Regions from separate parts of the Bradyrhizobium sp. CCBAU 11386 genome, predicted to be linked through region 4. Evidence: predicted binding sites of a transcription regulator. Region 4 holds the regulator's gene; each other region holds the start of a gene.

Region 1 (5,498 bases), on a different contig from region 4:
CGGCCTGACCCTGCAATTCCTCACCTCCAGCGGCAACGTCAAATTCTCCCGCTGGCAGGCCGACCTTGCCATTCGCCTGCGCAAGCCGGAGAAGGGCGACTTCACCATCTCCAAGCTCGCCGATGTCAGGCTGTATTTCTTCGAACCCACGGACCGCAGCGGCGGCGAGCCGGTCGCCTGCGTCTTTCCGGACGAGCTCGATGCCATTCCCGAACAGCAGTTCCTGCGCGCGAAGCGGCTGAAGAACGTCCGCTGCGTCACCGACAATGTCCGGATCGTCAGGACCATGATCCAGTCGCATCAGGCCGTCGGCGTGCTGCCCGAGCACAGCTGTGGGGCGCTGCTTGCCGACCGCAGCCTGCGCGCCACGCTTCTGCCGAGGCGCCGCGACGTCTGGCTGCTGGTGCAGAACCACCTCAAGCGCGATCCCGCGACGCGCCTGACGATCGACTGGATCCGCCACTGCTTCAAGGATTTGTCGTCCGGCTGACCGCAAGTCGGTGCCGAGGGCCTTGCGTTGAACGCAGTCTGCGCGAGGTGCGACCAAATTTCGAAGACTTGCGAGGGTTGCATACGCGCGAAGGTTGCGTAATCTCGCGGCAGTTGCGGGTTGGGACAGGGCAGGCGCATGACCACTTTTCAGGACACCATCCGCCCCTCGGCGCAATCGCGGGAATGGAAGGCGATCGTCATCCTGATCCTGCTGATTCCGGTGCTGTGGTCGCCGCCGTTCCTGTTTCGCTTCTTCCTGTACCAGCCGTTCAACATCCCCTCCAATTCGATGGCGCCGACGCTGATGGTGGGCGACTACGTCTTTGCCGCGAAATCGGCCTACGGCTACGACCGCTATTCGTTTCCTTTCGCGCCGTCCTGGATTTCGGGCCGCATCTTCGCCACTGATCCCGACTACGGCGACGTCGTCGTGTTTCGCACGGCGAAGGACACCTCGGTGGACTACGTCAAGCGCGTGGTGGCGCTGCCGGGCGACCGGGTCCAGATGCGCGACGGCCGGCTCATCCTCAACAACAAGCCGGTGACCCGCATTGCGCTGGCGAGCGTGCCTGGCGACTCCGCCTGCGGGCTCGATCCCGGCGCGAAGGTCAAGCGCTGGCGCGAGACGCTGCCGAACGGCGCGAGCTATCTGACCTACGACTGCGTCGACAATGGCTACCTCGACAACACCAGCGTCTACACGGTGCCGTCAGGCCATTTCTTCGCGCTCGGCGACAACCGCGACAACTCCACCGACAGCCGCATGATGTCGGTGATGGGCTTCGTCCCGATGGACCATCTCGTCGGCCGGGTGACGCGGATCTTCTGGTCGCTCGACGAAAACGGCGAGCCGCACATGGAGCGGCTGGGGCAGGTGTGGTGAGGCTCGACTGTCTCGGCTGTCATTCCGGGGCGCGCGAAGCGCGAGCCCGGAATCCATAACCCCAGGCGGATGGAATGGCCTACTACGTCTACATCCTCGCAAGCAGGAAGCACGGCACGCTGACGAGGGAAGAGAGTTTCTCAAAAAAAACCCCGGCATCGCTGCCGGGGTTTCGTAGTTGTGGAGCGAGATCCCGGATTTGCAGTGCACCGCTTCGCGCTGCACTGCGTCCGGGACGACTTCGTCGCCTTAGAAGTCCATGCCGCCCATGCCGCCGCCCGGAGGCATCGCGGGGCCGGCGCCGCCCTTCTTGGGCAGCTCGGCGACCATGGCTTCCGTGGTGATCAGCAGAGCCGCAACCGAGGCTGCGTTCTGGATCGCGGTGCGGACCACCTTGGTCGGGTCGATGATGCCCTTCTTGACGAGGTCGCCGTATTCGCCGGTCTGGGAGTCGAAGCCGTAGGCGTACGACTTGTTCTCCAGCACCTTGCCGACGATCACCGAGCCGTCTTCACCGGCGTTGATCGCGATCTGGCGAGCGGGAGCCGACAGCGCCTTGCGCACGATCTCGACGCCGGTCTTCTGGTCGTCGTTCTTGGTGCGCAGGCCCTTGAGCTGCTCGGAGGCACGGAGCAGGGCGACGCCGCCGCCCGGGACGATGCCTTCTTCCACGGCCGCGCGGGTCGCATGCATCGCGTCATCAACGCGATCCTTGCGCTCCTTCACCTCGACCTCGGTCGCGCCGCCGACGCGGATCACCGCGACGCCGCCAGCGAGCTTGGCGAGACGCTCCTGGAGCTTCTCACGGTCGTAGTCCGAGGTGGTTTCCTCGATCTGCGCCTTGATCTGGGACACGCGCGCCTCGATGTCGGCCTTCTTGCCGGCGCCGTTGACGATCGTGGTGTTCTCCTTGTCGATCATCACCTTCTTGGCGCGACCGAGCATGTTGAGCGTGACGTTCTCGAGCTTGATGCCGAGATCTTCCGAGATCGCCTGGCCGCCGGTCAGGATCGCGATGTCCTGGAGCATGGCCTTGCGGCGATCGCCGAAGCCCGGAGCCTTGACGGCCGCGACCTTCAGGCCGCCACGGAGGCGGTTCACGACCAGGGTGGCGAGGGCTTCGCCTTCGACGTCCTCGGCGACGATGACCAGCGGCTTGCCGGTCTGCACCACGGCCTCGAGCAGCGGCAGCAGCTCGTTCAGCGAGGAGAGCTTCTTCTCGTTGATGAGGATGTAGGCGTCGTCCATCTCAACGCGCATCTTGTCGGCGTTGGTGACGAAGTAGGGCGAGATGTAGCCGCGGTCGAACTGCATGCCCTCGACGACGTCGAGCTCGGTCTCGAGCGACTTGGCTTCCTCGACGGTGATGACACCTTCGTTGCCGACCTTCTTCATGGCGTCGGAGAGGAACTTGCCGATCTCCTGGTCGCCGTTGGCCGAGATGGTGCCGACCTGGGCGATCTCTTCGTTCGAGGTGACCTTCTTGGAGTTCTTGACGAGGTCCGCAACGACGGCTTCGACCGCGAGGTCGATACCGCGCTTGAGGTCCATCGGGTTCATGCCGGCGGCAACCGACTTGGCGCCTTCGCGCACGATCGCCTGGGCGAGCACGGTCGCGGTGGTGGTGCCGTCGCCGGCCGCGTCAGCGGACTTGGAGGCGACTTCGCGCACCATCTGGGCGCCCATGTTCTCGAACTTGTCCTCGAGCTCGATCTCCTTGGCGACGGTTACGCCGTCCTTGGTGATGCGGGGAGCGCCGAACGACTTGTCGAGCACCACGTTGCGGCCCTTCGGACCGAGCGTGACCTTCACCGCGTTGGCGAGAATGTCGACGCCGCGCAGCATCTTGTCGCGCGCTTCAACCGAGAATTTGACTTCTTTAGCTGCCATCTGGATTTTTCCTTAGGTGTTTGGCTGGGGGCGAGAGGGGGGCTCTTAGGCCGCCTTCTTCTTGGAAGCGGGGACGTCGAGGACGCCCATGATGTCGCTTTCCTTCATGATCAGCAGATCGACGCCGTCGATCTTGACCTCGGTGCCGGACCACTTGCCGAACAGCACGCGGTCGCCGACCTTCAGGTCGATCGGGATCAGCTTGCCGGCTTCGTCGCGGCCACCGGGGCCGACGGCGACGACTTCGCCCTGCGAGGGCTTTTCCTTGGCAGTGTCGGGAATGATGATGCCGCCAGCGGTCTTCTCTTCTGCGTCAATGCGCTTGACCACGACGCGGTCGTGAAGCGGACGGAATTTCATGCAGTCCTCCTAAGCAATTGCTCGGGTTGATGATTTCAGATTGTTGGCAGTCTGTGCCCGCGAGTGCTAGCACAGGCGAGGCTGAAATAGGACAGGAATTTTGCGGGGGCAAGGGCTTCTAGCAGAAAAATCGGCACTCAGAAGGCCTGTCTGCCAGAATCTCTTTCCCATCGTTAACCGTCAGCCGGACCGTATTAGCACGGAGCCGTCTCTGCTGCTAACGCATTGAATTTCAACAGCTTGTTAAACTTTTGGGCTTGAGATGGATTGTCAGTTTGCGTCACATTTCTCTCATGTGAGCGCATCTCCACCGGGTGGCTCGTAAGCAGCGTACCGGATCAAGCCGCCCCCTGAATGCGCTCCTGCAAAGGAGGTTGGCATGGTCTCGCGGGTTGGGGTGGTTTCCGACGACTTCCGGAAACAGGTGCTGGGTTACGGGCTGACGACGGCTGAAATTCTCTATCGGATGCCGGATCATCCCTCGCTGCTCCAGACCTATGTCTGGCAGAACTACGATCTCTTTCCGAAATTCCCGGCGCTGACCGACTTCCTGGCATTCTGGCAGCAGAAGCTCGACGGTCCCTTGTTCTCGGTCACCGTCGCGCATTCCAAGCTGATCAAGCCGGCCGAACTACGTGCAGTCGACGGCGTGTTCAGGTTGCATTGAGCAGAGATCAGGCGCCGCCGCTGCAATAGCGTTTCCACATCGCGCGATAGGCCTCGTCTACCGCTTGCGCGTAGGCGACCGGGTTGCAGGCGGGCGCAGCCCTGACCTGTCCGGGCAGCTCGCGGCGCAATTTGTCGAGGTCGTCGATCTGCGCTGCACGGCTCACCGCGATGTCGACATATGCCTCCTCGCTATCCGTAACCCAGTCCGGCAGGCCAAGCGCGGAGAGGATGGCGCCGCCGGCTCGGCTGGGCAGACTGTTCCCGAGCTTCGCCACCACGGGCACGCCCATCTGCAAGGCTTCCAATGTGCTGACGCCGCCGTTCTGCGGGAACGGATCGAGGGCAATATCGACGCGATGGAACGATGTCAGATGATCGATTCGCAAGGTGGTTCCGAGCAGATCGACGCGTTCGGCCGGCACTCCGCAAGTTGCAAGCCGTGCCAGCAAATTGTCGCGGACCAGTTGATCGTCCAGCGCAACATCCTTGATCAGCAGCCGTGACCCCGGCACTCGCTCGAGAATCCTGGACCAGGTCTGCGCGGCCTCGTCCGAAATCTTGCTGATGCGATTGAAGACACCGAATGTGACGAAGCCGTTCGAGGTCGCCGGCGTTGACGCTCGCGCAAGCTCGATCGGCAGCGGCTCCAGCGTGACAAAGCACGGCAGATCGACAACGGTTTCCGCAAACAGATGCCGAACCGCGGCAGGAATCGCGACCGGGTCCGAGAACAGATAATCGATCGTTGGCAGACCGGTGCCAGTACCGTGGCCCCAGCCATGCACCTGGATCGGCGCCGGCTTGCACGCAAACACGCCGAGGCGGTTTCCTTTGGTATGGCCGGACAGATCGATCAGGATATCGACGCCATCGGCGCGGATCTGACCGGCGAGGCGATCGTCGCTCCATTGCGAGGCGTCGTGCCAGCGATCGGCGATCTTTTGAAATTCGTCGGTCGCCGCATCCGCTTTTGACGAGCAAGAGTAGCACACGATCTCGAACTGTTCCCGGTCATGGTATTGCAGGACCGGCTTGAAGATGAACGCGGCCGAATGCGCGTTGAAGTCCGCCGAGACATAACCAAGCACCAGAGGGCGATCCGGATCTCGGCTGTTGTCGTGCGGTCTCGCCGCTTCTGAAGCGACTTTCGCGCCGATCTGCTCCCACCATACTTGCCGCGCTTGCTGATGCTGCTCGACGCTGG
Region 2 (5,498 bases), on a different contig from region 4:
TCGCTGGCGCATATGACTTCAGCCGCGCCGCCGATTTCGGCGAAATGATGCGGCAATTCCTGGACGGCCTGCCGGATGGCGGCCTCGTGATGTGCCATCCCGGCTTCGTCGACGACGTCCTTGCCGCGCTTGATCCGATGACCGACGTGCGCGAACGCGAGTATGCCTACCTCGGGAGCGATGAATTCGTGCGGCTGCTGGCGCAGACCAACGCGACACTGGGGTGAAATCCGGCGAAAGCGCAGGCCCGGCGAGGCGGCTTGTCGCATACCGAAATTTAATCCGGCCGGCACTGTTGAGGCCACAATGGAACCCTACATCTCCTGCGCGCTTGGTTTGCGCGAGGGAGATTGATCATGACGCCGCAGGAACGCCAGCTCGTCGACGAGCTTTTCGACCGGCTTTCGAAACTGGAAAATGCACCGCGCGATCCCGACGCGATCGCCGCGATCTCCGACGGCCTGCGCAAGGCGCCCGGCGCGATTTACGCGCTGGTGCAGACCACGCTGTTGCAGGACGAAGCGCTGAAGCGCGCCCATAACCGCATCCAAGAGTTGGAGGCGGCCCATGCGCCCGAGCCGGCGCAATCCGGCGGCTTCCTGGATACCATGCGCGAGACGCTGTTCGGCGGAGGCCCCTCGCGCGGCTCGGTTCCGAACGTGCCACCGCGTGACGCGCGGCCGGTGTGGAACAGCGGCCAGGCGATGCAGCAGTCGCAGCCGGGTTACGGCCAGCCGCCTTACGGACAGGCCTACGGCCAAGGTCCAGGTCAAGGCCCAGGTCAGGGCTATGGCGCCCCGCCGGTCGGCGGTGGCGGCGGCTCGTTCCTCGGCACGGCGGCGGCGGCCGCGGCCGGCGTCGTCGGCGGCTCGCTGCTGCTCTCCAGCATCCGCGGCATGATGGGCGGATCGCACCAGCAGGCCTTCGGCGACACCAACGCCCTGGGCGACCGCAGCGCTGGTGGAAGTCCTTGGGGCGGCAGCGACCAGTCCGGCGGCTCGCTCGCGCGCGATGCCGGCCTCAACGACATCGGCTCGAGCCGCGACCGTGGCGGCGATTCCCGCCAAGGCTTGGTCGACCAGGCTTCGAACGACGACCAGAATTACAACGATCAGAACGACAATGACGACAACGTCGACATGGCCGACGACAGCGATTTCGGCGGCGGCGACGATGGCGGCAGCGATTATGCGTAAGGCTGCTCGATAACGCGCAAACAAAAACGGCCGCCCATGGGGCGGCCGTTTTCATTTCGAAGCTCGGACCTCACATCACCACGACCTTGGTGCCGACATTGACGCGGCCGTAGAGGTCGATGACGTCCTCGTTGCGCATGCGGATGCAGCCGGAGGAGACGTTGGTGCCGATGGTCCAGGGCTCGTTGGAGCCGTGGATGCGGTAGAGCGTGGAGCCGAGATACATCGCACGCGCGCCGAGCGGGTTTTCCGGACCGCCTTCCATGTGCCTCGGCAAGTCGGGGCGGCGCGCGATCATTTCGGCCGGCGGGGTCCAGTCCGGCCATTCGCGCTTGGCCGTGATCGACTTCACGCCGGACCAGGTGAAGCCGGGACGCCCCACGCCGATGCCGTAGCGCATCGCCCGGCCGTTGCCCTCGACGAGATAGAGGAACTTGTTCGGCGTATCGACCACGATCGTGCCGGCACTTTCCTTGCCGCTATAGTCAACGAGTTGTTTCTCGAATTTCGGATCGAACGAACGCTGCCGCGGATCGACCGCCTCCTGCTGGAGACCTGCGCCTTGCTGATATCCACCCTGCATCTGCGGCTCGCCCATCGGCGGCAGGCGGCGCGGATCGTTGTAGCCCGGCTGCTGCTGATACACCGGCGGCGGTGCGTAGGCCGGACCGCGGCCGGGCCCGTCGCCGAACAGGAACTCGATGAAGCCGCCACCCATGTTCGCATTGGAGGCCACACGCACCGGCGCCGGCGGCACTTGCGGCTGGTAAAGCACCGCGGGCGGATCGTTCGGCACGGTATTGTCGAAGGCGCTGGCGCTGGTTGCGCCGGCAACGAGGGTGCAAGCGCCGCCGAGCAGCGCGACAGACATTTTCTTGAACATCGACGTACTCTGTACTGTTTCGTCTAGATCACATGCGTCGTGCAGAGCTGATGGCTGATCGGCGTCCGCGACGTGGTCAATAAAAAGCAAAAGGCGTTTTGTTTGGTAAACGGAAGCGACGTTTCGATTCACCACGTCGCGAGCGGGGCTGCAATTTGGAGATCAGCGTTTATTTTCGATGAACGCGGCGCGCCCATGGTTAATCGCTCCTTTGCGGGCCGTCGCGCACGGCCGCACAACAGTTCCTGCTGTGAACTTCGTGTTAAATCGCTTCTGCCTACAAAGACGCGTGAGTGAGGTGGGGGGAGTTCCTGATGGCTGTTCACCGCAAACGTTTTCGTGTCGAAGAGGCTATTGTCGGCGAGATGCCCAGCCCCGAAATGATTGAGGAGGCTGCGCCGATGCATAGCGAGATCATGGCGGAGCTGCGCGCCATCCGCGCACAGATGGCCAAGGGCATTGCGCCCGCACCCTTGTCCAGCAGCGCGGCCATGGCGGCGATCGACGCCTCGACGGCGCATGAGCTCTCCGAAGCGCGCACCATGCTCGACACGTACCGGGCGCAGATCGAGCAGTGCGAGAAGCTGAAGGTCGAGCTCGACCTCATCCACGACGCCATCGACCGCACCAAGCGCGAAATCGCGACGCTGCACGGCAAGAGCTTCGACGGCGGCGAGATGGCCAAGGTCAATGGCGAACTCGGCGCGGTCGTCGGCGGCACCGAGCAGGCGACCCAGCAGATTCTCGAAGCCGCCGAGTCGATCGACCAGGCGGCCAGCGCGATGTCCAAGGTGCAATCGGCCGACCAGCAGAAGCGGCTCGCCGACGACATCCAGGAACGCGTCATCTCGATCTTCGAGGCCTGCAACTTCCAGGACCTGACCGGCCAGCGTATCAGCAAGGTCATGACCACGATGAAGTTCATCGAGCAGCACATCAACGCGATGATGGAGATCTGGGGCGGCGTCGACGCGATCAAGGCCCATGTGCCGGCGCCGGTCGACGCGCGCAGCGACGACGAAAAACTCCTCAACGGTCCGAAGCTCGCCGGCGACGTCGGCCACGCCTCGCAGGACGACATCGACGCGCTGTTCGACTGAACGGACGCGAGATCGCGGAAAAGCAAAACGCCGGCGCGAGCCGGCGTTTTTGTTTTTGGGGCCATCCCCTCCGTTGTCATCGTCCGCCTTGTGCGCAATTGCGCACTGGGGCGGACGATCCAGTATTCCAGAGACGACAGTGATTGAATCGAGGGGCCGCGGCGTACTGGATGCCCCGCCTTCGCGGGGCATGACGTGGGGAGGAACTACGCCCTCGGGGCGCAGCGGACGTAGACCATGTTGCCGTAGCGGGTGGCGGCGTCCTTGTCGATGAAGCGGGTGATCAGGACGCGGCCGTCGAAGGACACGATCTCGCGGTCCTGCTCGCCGGGGGTCGGACCGGCCGGCCCGATATAGTTCTTGCCGCTGGGCGAACCCTTGAGGCGCAATTCCTGCGGCGTCGCCTGGTCGGCCAGATGCATGACCACGCCGCCGGAGGTTCCGGCGCCGATCACGTAGGGATTCTTGCACTGGGACCGCGCCGCAGCCTCGGTGCGGGCGCGGTCGGCCGGGTTCTGGAACGAGGCAAGACCCCAGCGGCCGACGATCTCGTCGGCGCGGATGCTCGCCGGCATTTCCGGGCCGGTACCGGGCTCGGCTTCGGGCGGCGGAGACGACGACGAGAAGGACGGCAGGCTCATGCCGCCGCCGCAGGCGCCCAGCAACAGCGCCAGAAAAGACGCGGCCGCCAGATTGGCTACCGTGCGCGCGCGAGCTGAACTGATCATGGCATTCCCCCGAACAAGACCATGGCCGCACCCCTCCCGCAGCCAAGCGCAAAACCGACGCCGGGGCAATGACGTCCTTTGATACGCCGGCGCCCCGAACACGTTTCCAATGCCACCATCCTATATCCGCCTCACCAATCGCTTAACCACCTTTGCTTGACAGGATCGCGGCCAAGCCATATTTCCGGGCGCACTATTAGCACTCGGAAAGCCCGATTGCTAAGCGCGCCGTTCGATCCTCGGGACGAGGATGGACGGAAGCGCCGCCCCACCCACTTCCACTACTTCCGAAGCGAGCCTCCAAAGGGAAACGTCATGGCTAAATCCAAATTTCGTCCGCTGCATGACCGTGTCGTGGTCAAACGTATCGACGCCGAGGAAAAGACCAAGGGCGGCATCATCATTCCGGACACCGCCAAGGAAAAGCCGTCCCAGGGCGAGGTCGTCGCCGTCGGACCCGGCGGCCGTGACGAGACCGGCAAGCTGATCCCGATCGACCTCAAGGCGGGCGACCGCGTGCTGTTCGGCAAGTGGTCGGGCACCGAGGTCAAGATCGACAACGAAGAGCTCCTGATCATGAAGGAGTCGGACATCATGGGCGTTCTGGCCTAAGGCCATCCGCCTGAACGGCCGCTGAATACTCCACCGTCATGCCCGGGCCTGACCCGGGCATCCATCGTTCTTCGTATGAGGATGGATTGCCGGGGCGAGCCCGGCAATGACGAAAGGAGAACGCGGCTGACGCAGCACGAAACAAGACACATCACGAAACACGAGGAATTGCAGAAATGGCTGCCAAAGACGTCAAGTTTTCCGGAGACGCGCGCGATCGCATGCTGCGCGGCGTCGACATTCTCGCCAACGCCGTCAAGGTGACGCTCGGCCCGAAGGGCCGCAACGTCGTCATCGAGAAGAGCTTCGGCGCGCCCCGCATCACCAAGGACGGCGTCACCGTCGCCAAGGAGATCGAGCTCGAGGACAAGTTCGAGAACATGGGCGCCCAGATGGTGCGTGAGGTCGCCTCCAAGACCAACGACCTTGCCGGCGACGGCACCACCACCGCGACCGTGCTGGCCCAGGCCATCGTGCGCGAAGGCGCCAAGGCGGTTGCCGCCGGCATGAACCCGATGGACCTCAAGCGCGGCATCGACATCGCGGTTGCCGCCGTCATCAAGGACATCGAGAAGCGCGCCAAGCCGGTTGCCGCCTCCTCCGAGGTCGCCCAGGTCGGCACCATCTCGGCCAACGGCGATGCCGCCATCGGCAAGATGATCGCGCAGGCGATGCAGAAGGTCGGCAACGAGGGCGTCATCACCGTCGAGGAGAACAAGTCGCTCGACACCGAAGTCGACATCGTCGAGGGCATGAAGTTCGACCGCGGCTATCTCAGCCCCTACTTCGTCACCAACGCCGAGAAGATGACCGCCGAGCTTGAGGATGCCTACATCCTCCTGCACGAGAAGAAGCTCTCGGGCCTCCAGGCCATGCTGCCGGTGCTCGAAGCCGTGGTGCAGTCGGGCAAGCCGCTCGTCATCATCGCCGAGGACGTCGAGGGCGAGGCACTGGCGACCCTGGTCGTCAACCGCCTGCG
Region 3 (5,498 bases), on a different contig from region 4:
CAAAGGCTTCAGCCAGACCGTGCTCGCGGGCCTCTATCGCACCGCGCAGGTCGGTGTGGTGACGCCGCTGCATGACGGCATGAACCTGGTCGCCAAGGAGTATGTTGCCGCGCAGAACCCGGCCGATCCCGGCGTGCTGGTGCTGTCGAAATTCGCCGGCGCAGCGAATGAGCTCGACACGGCGCTGCTGGTCAATCCGCACGATGTCGATGCCATGGCGCGCGCGATCGCGATCGCTGCCGCGATGCCGCTCACCGAGCGCAAGATGCGCTGGGACGCGATGATGAAGAAGCTGCGCGGCCACACCATTCAGCAATGGTCCGCCGATTTCGTCGCCGAGCTGGAGAAGTGCCGCGTCGAGAAGGCCGCCGTCGCCCCGCTCGCAGCCCAGCCGCCACAAGCGCTGCGCTGGTTGAAGTCGGCGATCTCGGGCGTGCGGTTGATCTAGTCCTTCTCTCGCGCCCCGTTCTCACGGGGAGAGGGTAGGGTGAGGAGCCGCTTTCGCGCGCTCAACTCTCGATCTCTGCGACGCCTCGTACACCCTATCCACGTGTCATGGCCGGGCCTGACCCGGCCATCCACGTCTTGCCGCGGGCTCCCAAGAGCGTGGATGCCCGGGACGAGCCCGGGCAAGACGGCGAACCTCGAGCACCGGCTTCAATAGCAATACGACACCCCTTCCAGAATTGCGCATTGCCGCTTGTTCGGCGCGTTGGGATCGTCCAGCGGCACCATGCCCTTGCCCTGGCCGACGAACACGCCGGGCCCGACATGAACCGAGCTCTTGTTGCCGATGATCACGCTCGGATGCGGCGCGGCGCTCGAGCGCGTGCCGTCCGGCCAGATGATGGCATCGCCCGAAAGCACCCCGCGCCGCCCGTCGTCGCAGCTGACGTCGACCCCTTGGCGGGTGCAGACCTGCGCCAGGGCCGGCCCGGCAAAGGCGGAGCCAAGGGCCGAAATCAGGCCGAGTGCGGCGATGGTGTTGCGGATGGTCATGGCGTCCCCGGTCGTGTTTGGCATTCTCAAGTGAATCGTCGCGCCAAACCCGTCACGGGTTCAGCCGGCAGGCGGCTGCGAAGCGGCCGCCGCCGCCAGATATTGTCTTTCAAATACAATATCTTACGGAAAATTCACCCGATTTCCCCGCGATCTCTTGCAAAATCGCCGGCGCCCCTTCAAGAGAGGGCGCTCCGGAGAGATGGCCGAGTGGCTTAAGGCGCACGCTTGGAAAGCGTGTGTGCGGGAAACCGTACCGTGGGTTCGAATCCCACTCTCTCCGCCACCCAACCAAGATCATCTGTTACTTCGATCCGGAGACAGGCCAGAATTTTTTGGCGGCGCGGGCTTCGACGCGCTCGCCCAATACGGTGCCAGAATTGGACCCCGGCTGACCGCAAGGAAATCGGCAAAGGCTCGGCGTCGCTACCGAGCCTTCTCATTGTCGAGCTTTGAATGTTGGACTTAGAAGTCCATACCCCCCATGCCACCGCCCGGAGGCATCGCGGGGCCGGCGCCGCCCTTCTTGGGCAGCTCGGCGACCATGGCTTCCGTGGTGATCAGAAGCGCTGCGACGGACGCCGCGTTCTGGATCGCCACTCGAACCACCTTAGTCGGATCGATGATGCCCTTGGAGACCAGGTTGCCGTATTCGCCGGTCTGCGAGTCGAAGCCGTACGAGTACTGATCTTTTTCGAGGATCTTGCCGACGATGACCGAGCCGTCCTCGCCCGCGTTGATTGCGATCTGGCGGGCCGGGTAGGACAACGCCTTGCGCACGATCTCGACCCCGGTCTTCTGGTCGTCGTTCTTGGTGCGAATGCCCTTGAGGTGCTCGGAGGCACGCAGCAGCGCAACGCCGCCGCCTGGTAAGATGCCTTCCTCGACCGCCGCGCGGGTCGCATGCATCGCGTCATCAACGCGATCCTTGCGTTCCTTCACTTCGACCTCGGTCGCGCCGCCAACGCGGATCACCGCGACGCCGCCCGCGAGCTTGGCGAGACGCTCCTGGAGCTTCTCACGGTCGTAGTCCGAGGTGGTTTCCTCGATCTGCGCCTTGATCTGAGATACTCGCGCCTCGATGTCGGCCTTCTTGCCGGCGCCGCTCACGATCGTGGTGTTCTCCTTGTCGATCATGACCTTCTTGGCGCGACCGAGCATGTTGAGCGTGACGTTCTCGAGCTTGATGCCAAGGTCTTCCGAGATGGCCTGGCCGCCGGTCAGGATCGCGATGTCCTGCAGCATAGCCTTACGGCGATCGCCGAAGCCCGGAGCCTTGACGGCGGCGACCTTCAGGCCGCCGCGGAGACGGTTGACGACGAGGGTGGCGAGCGCTTCGCCTTCGACGTCTTCGGCAATAATCACAAGCGGCTTGCCGCTCTGCACCACTGCTTCCAACAAGGGAAGTAGTTCATTCAACTGAGACAGCTTTTTCTCATTAATGAGGACGTAGGCATCATCCATTTCAACGCGCATCTTCTCGGCGTTGGTGACGAAGTAGGGCGAGATGTAGCCGCGGTCGAACTGCATGCCCTCGACAACTTCGAGTTCGGTCGCGAGCGACTTGGCTTCCTCAACGGTGATGACACCCTCGTTGCCGACCTTCTTCATGGCGTCGGCGATGAACTTGCCGATCTCCGCATCGCCATTGGCTGAAATCGTGCCGACCTGGGCGATTTCCTCGTTCGAGGTGACCTTCTTGGAGTTTTTGACGAGGTCGGCGACCACGGCTTCCACGGCCATGTCGATACCGCGCTTCAGATCCATCGGGTTCATGCCAGCGGCAACCGACTTGGCGCCTTCACGGACGATCGCAGCGGCGAGCACGGTCGCGGTGGTGGTGCCGTCGCCAGCCGCGTCTGCGGACTTGGAGGCGACTTCGCGCACCATCTGGGCACCCATGTTCTCGAACTTGTCCTCGAGCTCGATCTCCTTGGCGACGGTGACGCCATCCTTGGTAATACGGGGAGCGCCGAACGACTTGTCGAGAACGACGTTGCGGCCCTTCGGACCGAGCGTCACTTTTACCGCATTGTGGAGGATGTCGACACCGCGCAGCATGCGGTCGCGGGCCTCGACTCCGAATTTGACTTCTTTGGCTGACATAGTGGGTCTCCCTGCGTTTTTGATTTAGTCTCACCCTTAATCAGGCGCTCGACAGGCGCTTGAGCGATGGATTAGGCGGCCTTCTTCTTGGAAGACACGTCGGTGAGAACGCCCATGATGTCACTCTCCTTCATGATCAACAGCTCCTGGGTGTCGATCTTGACCTCGGTGCCCGACCACTTGCCGAACAATACGCGGTCACCGACCTGGACGTCGATCGGGATCAGTTTGCCATTTTCGTCACGGCCGCCGGGGCCAACGGCGATGACTTCACCCTGGGAGGGTTTTTCCTTGGCCGTGTCGGGAATGATGATGCCACCGGCGCTCTTCTCTTCTGCGTCGATGCGCTTGACCACGACGCGGTCGTGAAGCGGACGGAATTTCATGCTCTCCTCCTATCTTCTAGTCGGTTTTATTTTGGATGAAATAGCAGTCGAAGCTAGCGACGGCTAACCGCTCCGAAAAATAAGCGGGCATTGCCGGCATACAAGACAAAGCCGCGAAGGATTTCGAAAATCCGTCCCTCACCGGTCCGCGGAGGCCCCATTCAGAGCCACCTAAAGGAGCCCCTGGAATGAAATCTTGGGCTTTGCCATCCGATGGCTAACCGGGCAGGGTTGCGTGCGTCTGGATTAGCCTGTTCAGGTACAATGATGCCGCGTCCAACGGCAGTCTAGACCTGCGACGGTACGCGGAGAGGCCGGGAAATCCCGTCCCTCTCGCCTATCGAGAGCACCTGAGGCGCAGCGGTCGAGCAAGTTTTTTTACAGATTCTCTCCCTCCGCCATCAGCCTCATCCCACCAGTTTCCACCTCCCATCCCCCGCGCGCTTGAGCCCCGGGTCGCTCACCCGCACGTGCTCGGCCAGAAAATCGATGAACGCTCGGACGCGCGCGGGGAGCGGTGCGGTGTGGCCGACATAGACGGCGTGGATGTCTTCGCGGTCGCCGGGATTGTAGTGCTGCAAGACCGGGACGAGGCGGCCTGATTCGATGTCGGGGCCGATGTGGAAGAGGGCGAGGCGGGCAAGGCCCACGCCGCCGAGTGCGAGGCGGCGGGCGGCTTCGCCGTCGCTGGCGCGGGCGGCCGGCGGCGGGACCGCTTCCTCGGTGCGGTCGCCGCGCTTGAATTGCCAGCCGCGAATCGAGCGCGGAAAGGTCCAGCCGATGCCGCGGTGATCGGCGAGATCCGCCGGAATCTTCGGTGTGCCGAAGCGGGCGAGATAATTCGGTGCGCCGACCACGACCATGCGGCTGGTGCCAAGCTTTCGCGCGACGAGGCGCGAGGCGCGCAGCGGGCCGACGCGGATGGCGACGTCGGCGCGCTCCTGCATCAGGTCGATCAGCGTGTCGGTCAGCACCAGATCGAGCGTGACGTCGGGATGCCTTTCCAGGAAGCGCGGGATCAGCGGCATCACGTGCAGCATGCCGAAGGGGATGTTGCTGTTGACGGTGAGACGGCCGCGCGGTGCCGCGCCCGAGGCCGCCTCGCGTTCGGCCTCCTCCATCTCGGCGAGGATACGCACGGCGCGCTGGTAGAACGCCTGGCCTTCCTCCGTCAGCATGAGCTTGCGTGTGGTGCGGTTGATCAGCCGCGAGCCGAGCCGTGCCTCCAGCCGCGAGATCAGCTTGCTGACGCCCGACGGCGTCAGGCGCAGTTTGCGCGCGGCCTGGGTAAACCCGCCCAGGTCGACGACGCGGACAAAGACCTCCATCTCGGCGGAGCGGTTGGTGTCGAAACGGGCCATGTTGAATTCACGTCACAAATGATTGGATTGCGGACATCCTAATGGTTTTGCCGCAGCGCGGCTATCTGCGTGGCTCGTGCCATCCATCGGAGTCCCGCATGCCTCCCGCCGTTCTCGCGCTCACCGCCGGTGCCTTCGGCATCGGCACCACCGAATTCATCATCATGGGCCTGCTGCTTCAGGTCGCTGCCGACATGCACGTCTCCGTGCCGGTCGCGGGCCTGCTCATCTCCGGTTATGCGCTCGGCGTGTTCGTCGGCGCGCCGGTCTTGACACTGGCGACGCGGCGGATGCCGCGCAAAACCGTATTGCTGGCGCTGATGGCGATCTTCACGCTCGGCAACGCCGCCTGCGCGCTGGCGCCGAACTACGAATTGTTGATGGCGGCGCGGGTGCTGACCTCGCTGGCCCACGGCACCTTCTTCGGCGTCGGCTCGGTGGTGGCCACCAGCCTCGTCGCCGAGGACAAGCGCGCCTCGGCGATCGCGACCATGTTCATCGGCCTCACGGTCGCGACGCTTCTGGGCGTGCCCTTCGGCGCCTGGTTCGGCCTGATGCTCGGCTGGCGCGCGGCGTTCTGGGCCGTGACGGTGATCGGCGTGATCGCCTTCGCCGTGGTGGCCGCGTTCGTGCCCGGCCATGTCGG
Region 4 (5,498 bases):
CAGAAGGCACCCGAACCGAAACCCCCTAAGATCAAACATCCGCGATATTGCGATGATTGAGGCTCATATAGGAGGGGGGGAGGGGCCCGCAAGGACCGAACGCAAGTTTCGGCCGTGAAAACATTGGGTTTTGGAAGAACATATCCGGGCTGGATCGCCCTTGCGGGTGAGGAATTATTAACAGGTCCGGTCCTTCGCCGGCACCCCGCCACCGTGATCGGTCCCGCCCTGTTGCGCCGGGGCCAAACCCGCTAAAAGGCGGGCGGCCGGACAGCCGCCGCCGAGGCTGCTTCGCGCGACAAAGCGGCCCAGTGACCCACCATCGAACGGCCTCAATATGAACCAATCAGAGTGCCCATGAAGCTGACCCGCCCCCTCGCCGCGCTCGCCCTCCTCATTGCCTCCGCACTTCCGGCCTTTGCGGCCGACGCCGTTTTCCCCCCCGGCTTGCGCCTCGGCATGGTGCCGCTGATCGGCCTCAGCACGGCCAAGACCTTTCCGGGCTTCGAGAGCGAGGACGGCACCGTCAAGGTGCTGATCACCGAGCTGCCGCCGGCCGCCTATGGCGAGGTCGCGAGCGCCTTCAATTCCAACCCGGCCGGCGCCAGCGGTGTCAGGCAGGACAAGATCGAGACCCCCGCGGGCCTTGCCTATTTCACCACCGAAAGCGGCAAGGCCGGCGAGACCCCGGTGAAGCGCTATTCGATGATCGTGCCGGGCGCCGGCTTCTCCGGCTATGTCGCGGTGCAGATCCCGGAGAACGCCACCAAGATCTACACCGACGAGGCGGTGCGGCAGATGTTTGCAAGCGCCGTCACCCGCAAGCAGGTCTCGGCCGAGGAGCAGATCGCGCTGATGCCGTTCAAGATCACCGATCTCGCCAATTTCAAGGACATCCGCACGCTGGCGCCGGGCTCTAGCATCATCCTGGCCGACGGCGACGAGAGCACGGGCTATGAATCGAAACCGTTCATGATCCTCGGCCTGATCGGCGCCACCCCGCAGCAGGCCGACGACCGCGCCCGCTTTGCCCAGGAGGCGGCGCTCCAGATCCCCGGCGTGCGCGAGTCGCGCGTCACCATGTCCGAGCCGATCCGCATCAACGGCCAGCAGGGTTTCGAGACCCGAATCGACGGCGTCAGCGGCAAGGACAAGACCCCGGTGACCGTGGTGCAGTGGATCCGCTTCTCAAGCGGCGGCGCCTCGCTGCGCATCATCGCCAGCGCCCCGCGCGACCAGTGGTCCGCCGCCTTCACCCGCTTCCGCGCCGTGCGCGACGGCATCCAGCCGAAGGGGTAGCCCGAGGCGCTCCAACACACTCAACTGTCGTCCCCGCGAGGGCGGGGTCCCATACCGCGTGATCTCGCGGCTTTGGTCGGTTGCAGTACCAAACTCTGAGTCTTCGCCAAACATCTTCCTGGGGGTATGGGTCCCGGATCTACGCGCGCTTTGGGCGCGCTTGTCCGGGACGACAGTGAGATTGGGGCAACACGCCCAAGCGCTGGACAGAACCGGCTGCATTTTCGGGCTTCTGTTCGTATACGAACGGAACTAGGCTTCCCTCCATTGGATCATCCTGGAGGGAGGCGAACGATGCTGGATCGGCGACATATCTTGTTGGCGGCGCTGGGAACGACGGCGCTGGCGACGCTCGCGCCAACCGCACTTCTGGCAGCCGCGTCGATCAAGCCGGACGACGCATCCGCGCTGCTCGTGATCGACGTGCAGAACTGCTTCCTGCCGGGCGGCAGCCTCGCGGTGAAGGAAGGCGAGCAGGTGGTGCCCGTCATCAACAAGATCTCCAAAGCATTTTCGAATGTGGTGATGACGCAGGACTGGCACACGCCCGGCCACGTTTCGTTTGCGTCGGTACACTCCGGCAAGAAGCCGTTCGAGACCATCGACCTGCCTTACGGCAAGCAGGTGCTGTGGCCCGACCATTGCGTGCAGGGCACCGACGGCGCCTCGCTGTCGAAGGACCTTTCGATCCCGCATGCCGAGCTCATCATCCGCAAGGGTTTTCACAAGGACGTCGACAGCTATTCGGCCTTCCTCGAAGCCGACGGCAAGACTTCGACCGGCCTCGCCGGCTATTTGAAGGGCCGCAAGATCAAGCGCGTCTTCGTCGCTGGCCTCGCGACGGATTTCTGCGTCGCCTGGACCGCGCTCGACGCGCGCAAGGCGGGCTTTGAGGTCTATGTCGTGGAAGATGCCTGCCGCGGCATCGACACGCAGGGCTCGCTGGCAAAAGCCTGGGCCGACATGGCCAAGGCCGGCGTGAAGCGGATTCAGTCTGCGGATATCGCGGCCGGCGCGTAAGCGTTTCGCGCTGTCATTCCGGGGCGATGCGAAGCATCGAACCCGGAATGACGCCAAAACTCAGTTCGGCGCGCCGCTCGACTCGTTGTTGTTCGCCGCGGCCGCAGCCTTCGCGCCGCCCTTGGCGACACCGACGAGAGCCGGACGCAGCACGCGCTCGCCGATGGTGTAGCCGGCCTGCATGACCTGCACGACCGTACCTGCGGGCACCGACGCATCCGGCACTTCGAACATCGCCTGCTGGAAGTTCGGGTCGAACTTCTGGCCCGAGGGGTCGAATTTCTTCACGCCATGCTTTTCCAGCGCGTTGAGCAGCGAGCGCTCGGTGAGCTCGACGCCCTCGATCAGCGAGGTCAGGCCGGGATCGGCCGCGGCACGGGCCTCGGCCGGAACCGCGTCGAGCGCGCGCTGGAGATTGTCGGCGATGTCGAGCACGTCGCGGGCAAAGCCGGTGATGCCGTAGAGACGGGCGTCGGCGACCTCCTTGGTGGTGCGCTTGCGCAGATTCTCCATCTCCGCCAGCGTCCGCAGCATGCGGTCGCGCGCCTCGGCGGCTTCCTTCTGCAACAGTTCGACCGAGCCCGGCTCGGGATCGTCGGGCATGATGTAGGGCTTCGACACCACGGGCTCGCTGGTCGGCTCGGTCGTGTCTTCGGGTTGCCGGTCTCGATCGGTCATCGGCTCTCTTTTCGAATTTGTCTCAGGGATTTTTCTGGCCCGGATATCGTGCTTCGGGCGCCGAAAATCAAGCGCCCGTGATCGGCTCAAACGCCGGTCAGCCCCCCAGAAGGCGGCTGACGATGCGGGCGGCGTAGTCCACGGTCGGGATCACGCGGGCATAATTCAGCCGTGTCGGCCCGATCACGCCCAGAACGCCGACGATGTGGCCGGCGGCATCCCGATAGGGCGAGATGATGGTGGAGGAGCCCGACAGGGAAAACAGTTTGTTCTCCGAACCGATAAAGATGCGCACGCCCTCGGCGGTTTCGGCGCGGCCGAGCAGGTCGATCACGCCGCGCTTGGTCTCGAGATCGTCGAACAAGAGGCGCACCCGCTCCAGATCCTCCAGCGCGTGCAGGTCTTCCAGCAGATTGGCGTGGCCGCGGACGATGAGCTGGCGGTCCTCGTTCTCGCCGCCGGACCAGCTGGCGATCCCGGCCGAAATCACCTTCTGCGTCAGCTGATCGAGCTCGGCACGGGCTTCCGCGAGCGCGGTCTCGAGCTCGAGCCGCGCCTCGGCCAGGGTCCGGCCGCGAATCCGCGCGTTGAGGAAATTGCCGGCCTCGGTGATCGCCGAAGAGGGAACTCCGGGCGGCAACGTCAGCACGCGGTTTTCGACCTGGCCGTCCTCGCCGACCAGGATCACCAGCGCCTTTTCCGGTTCCAGCCGGACGAATTCGATGTGTTTCAGCCGCGCGTTGGATTTCGGCGTCAGCACCACTGCGGCGGCGCGGGTCAGGCCCGACAGCCGGGTCAGCGCCTGGTCCAGTGCCGCCTCGACCGACTGCGCCTGACCGACGGAGGTGAGCTGGCTCTGGATCGACTGCCGCTCGGCGTCATTGAGGTCGCCAACCTGCATCAAGGCGTCGACGAAGAAGCGCAGGCCGAGTTCCGTCGGCAGCCGGCCGGCGGAGGTATGAGGGGCATAGATCAGGCCGAGCTGTTCCAGGTCGGCCATGACGTTGCGGACCGAGGCCGGCGACAGCGGCATCGCGATCAGGCGTGAGATGTTCCGCGAGCCCACCGGCTCGCCGGTCGCGAGGTAGCTTTCGACGATCTGACGAAAGATGTCGCGGGAACGCTCATTCAGCTGGGCGAGGCCTGCGCGCGGCGCGATCAGATGGATCGGATCGTGATGGGCCACAGACGGCAACTCCTCTCAGATGCTTATAATTTGTCCATCCGGGAGGTCCATGACAAGCGTGGTTTTGCACTTGGCTGGGGACCGAAAAGGCCTTGCCGCTCACCCTCACCCCACCTACAAGCACCGCGAACAGCCTATTCACGTGAGTTTTGGAGGATTTTCCATGCGGCCAAGCCGCCGTGCGCCCGACGAATTGCGCCCCGTGACGCTGGAGCGCGGCGTGGTCAAATATGCGGAAGGCTCCTGCCTGGTGAAATTCGGCGACACCCATGTGCTGGTCACCGCCACGCTGGAGGACCGCCTGCCGCCGTGGCTGAAGGGCCAGGGCCGCGGCTGGGTCACCGCCGAATACGGCATGCTGCCGCGTGCGACCTCGGAACGCACCCGCCGCGAGGCCTCCGCCGGCAAGCAGAGCGGCCGCACCGTCGAGATCCAGCGCCTGATCGGCCGCTCGCTGCGCACCATCATCAATCTCGAAGCGCTCGGCGAGCGCCAGATCACGGTCGATTGCGACGTGCTCCAGGCCGACGGCGGCACGCGCACGGCCTCGATCACCGGCGCCTGGGTCGCGCTCGCCGACTGCGTCAACTGGATGAAGGCGCGCAACATGGTCAAGGCCAACGTGCTGCGCGACAACGTCGCCGCGATCTCCTGCGGCATCTACAACGGCAACCCCGTGCTCGACCTCGACTATGCCGAGGATTCCGAGGCCGAGACCGACGCCAATTTCGTCATGACCGGCGACGGCCGCATCATCGAGGTGCAGGGCACCGCGGAACGGGAGCCGTTCACCGAAGCCGAGTTCCTGGCGCTGATGGCGCTGGCGCGCAAGGGCGTCGCGCGCCTCGTGGACTTGCAGAAACTGGCTGTCGCGTAGTCAATAGGCCCATGCACCGCCGAATCACCGGAAAGCTCGTCATCGCCACCCACAATCCCGGCAAGCTCGCCGAGATGAAGGAGCTTTTGGCGCCTCACGGCATCGAGGCGGTGTCGGCCGGCGAGCTCGGCCTTCACGAGCCGGACGAGACCGGCAACGATTTCCGCAGCAACGCCGCGATCAAGGCGATCGCGGCGGCGCGGGCGTCCAAGCTTCCGTCCTTCGCCGATGATTCCGGCATCATGGTCGACGCGCTCGACGGCGCGCCCGGCATCTACAGTGCGCGCTGGGCCGGCCCGACCAAGGATTTCACTGCGGCGATGACGCGGATCGAGCGCCTGTTGCAGGAGCGCGGCGCGACCACGCCCGACAAGCGCAAGGCGCACTTCGTCTCCGCGCTCTGCGTCGCCTGGCCCGACGATCATCTCGAAGAGGTCG

Evidence for each region. Region 4 encodes HrcA, which represses chaperone genes, less so after heat shock. Its sites were predicted from a motif close to GTTAGCACTCNCNNNNNGNGAGTGCTAAC; they were not measured.
Region 1: the regulator HrcA is predicted to act here: its motif matches at 3,668-3,696, upstream of XI09_RS32860 (co-chaperone GroES).
Region 2: the regulator HrcA is predicted to act here: its motif matches at 4,103-4,131, upstream of XI09_RS36520 (co-chaperone GroES).
Region 3: the regulator HrcA is predicted to act here: its motif matches at 3,531-3,559, upstream of XI09_RS12630 (co-chaperone GroES).

The regions. Positions count from the first base shown of each region.
Region 1 covers NZ_LBKA01000250.1:122,664-128,161, forward strand. The annotation lists gene XI09_RS32845 (LysR family transcriptional regulator) at 1-490, shown strand, start outside; gene lepB (signal peptidase I) at 629-1,375, shown strand; gene groL (chaperonin GroEL) at 1,625-3,265, opposite strand; gene XI09_RS32860 (co-chaperone GroES) at 3,311-3,625, opposite strand; gene XI09_RS32865 (usg protein) at 4,005-4,292, shown strand; gene XI09_RS32870 (O-linked N-acetylglucosamine transferase, SPINDLY family protein) at 4,300-5,498, opposite strand, start outside.
Region 2 covers NZ_LBKA01000255.1:74,655-80,152, forward strand. The annotation lists gene XI09_RS36495 (ChbG/HpnK family deacetylase) at 1-227, shown strand, start outside; gene XI09_RS36500 (DUF2076 domain-containing protein) at 357-1,196, shown strand; gene XI09_RS36505 (L,D-transpeptidase family protein) at 1,267-2,079, opposite strand; gene XI09_RS36510 (protein phosphatase CheZ) at 2,394-3,179, shown strand; gene XI09_RS36515 (hypothetical protein) at 3,386-3,907, opposite strand; gene XI09_RS36520 (co-chaperone GroES) at 4,223-4,519, shown strand; gene groL (chaperonin GroEL) at 4,696-5,498, shown strand, end outside.
Region 3 covers NZ_LBKA01000186.1:4,461-9,958, forward strand. The annotation lists gene XI09_RS12610 (trehalose-6-phosphate synthase) at 1-448, shown strand, start outside; gene XI09_RS12615 (hypothetical protein) at 658-999, opposite strand; tRNA gene XI09_RS12620 (tRNA-Ser) at 1,196-1,285, shown strand; gene groL (chaperonin GroEL) at 1,465-3,105, opposite strand; gene XI09_RS12630 (co-chaperone GroES) at 3,177-3,491, opposite strand; gene XI09_RS12635 (LysR family transcriptional regulator) at 3,899-4,852, opposite strand; gene XI09_RS12640 (MFS transporter) at 4,951-5,498, shown strand, end outside.
Region 4 covers NZ_LBKA01000240.1:7,631-13,128, forward strand. The annotation lists gene XI09_RS26205 (hypothetical protein) at 358-1,299, shown strand; gene pncA (bifunctional nicotinamidase/pyrazinamidase) at 1,594-2,319, shown strand; gene grpE (nucleotide exchange factor GrpE) at 2,380-2,997, opposite strand; gene hrcA (heat-inducible transcriptional repressor HrcA) at 3,095-4,183, opposite strand; gene rph (ribonuclease PH) at 4,347-5,060, shown strand; gene rdgB (RdgB/HAM1 family non-canonical purine NTP pyrophosphatase) at 5,072-5,498, shown strand, end outside.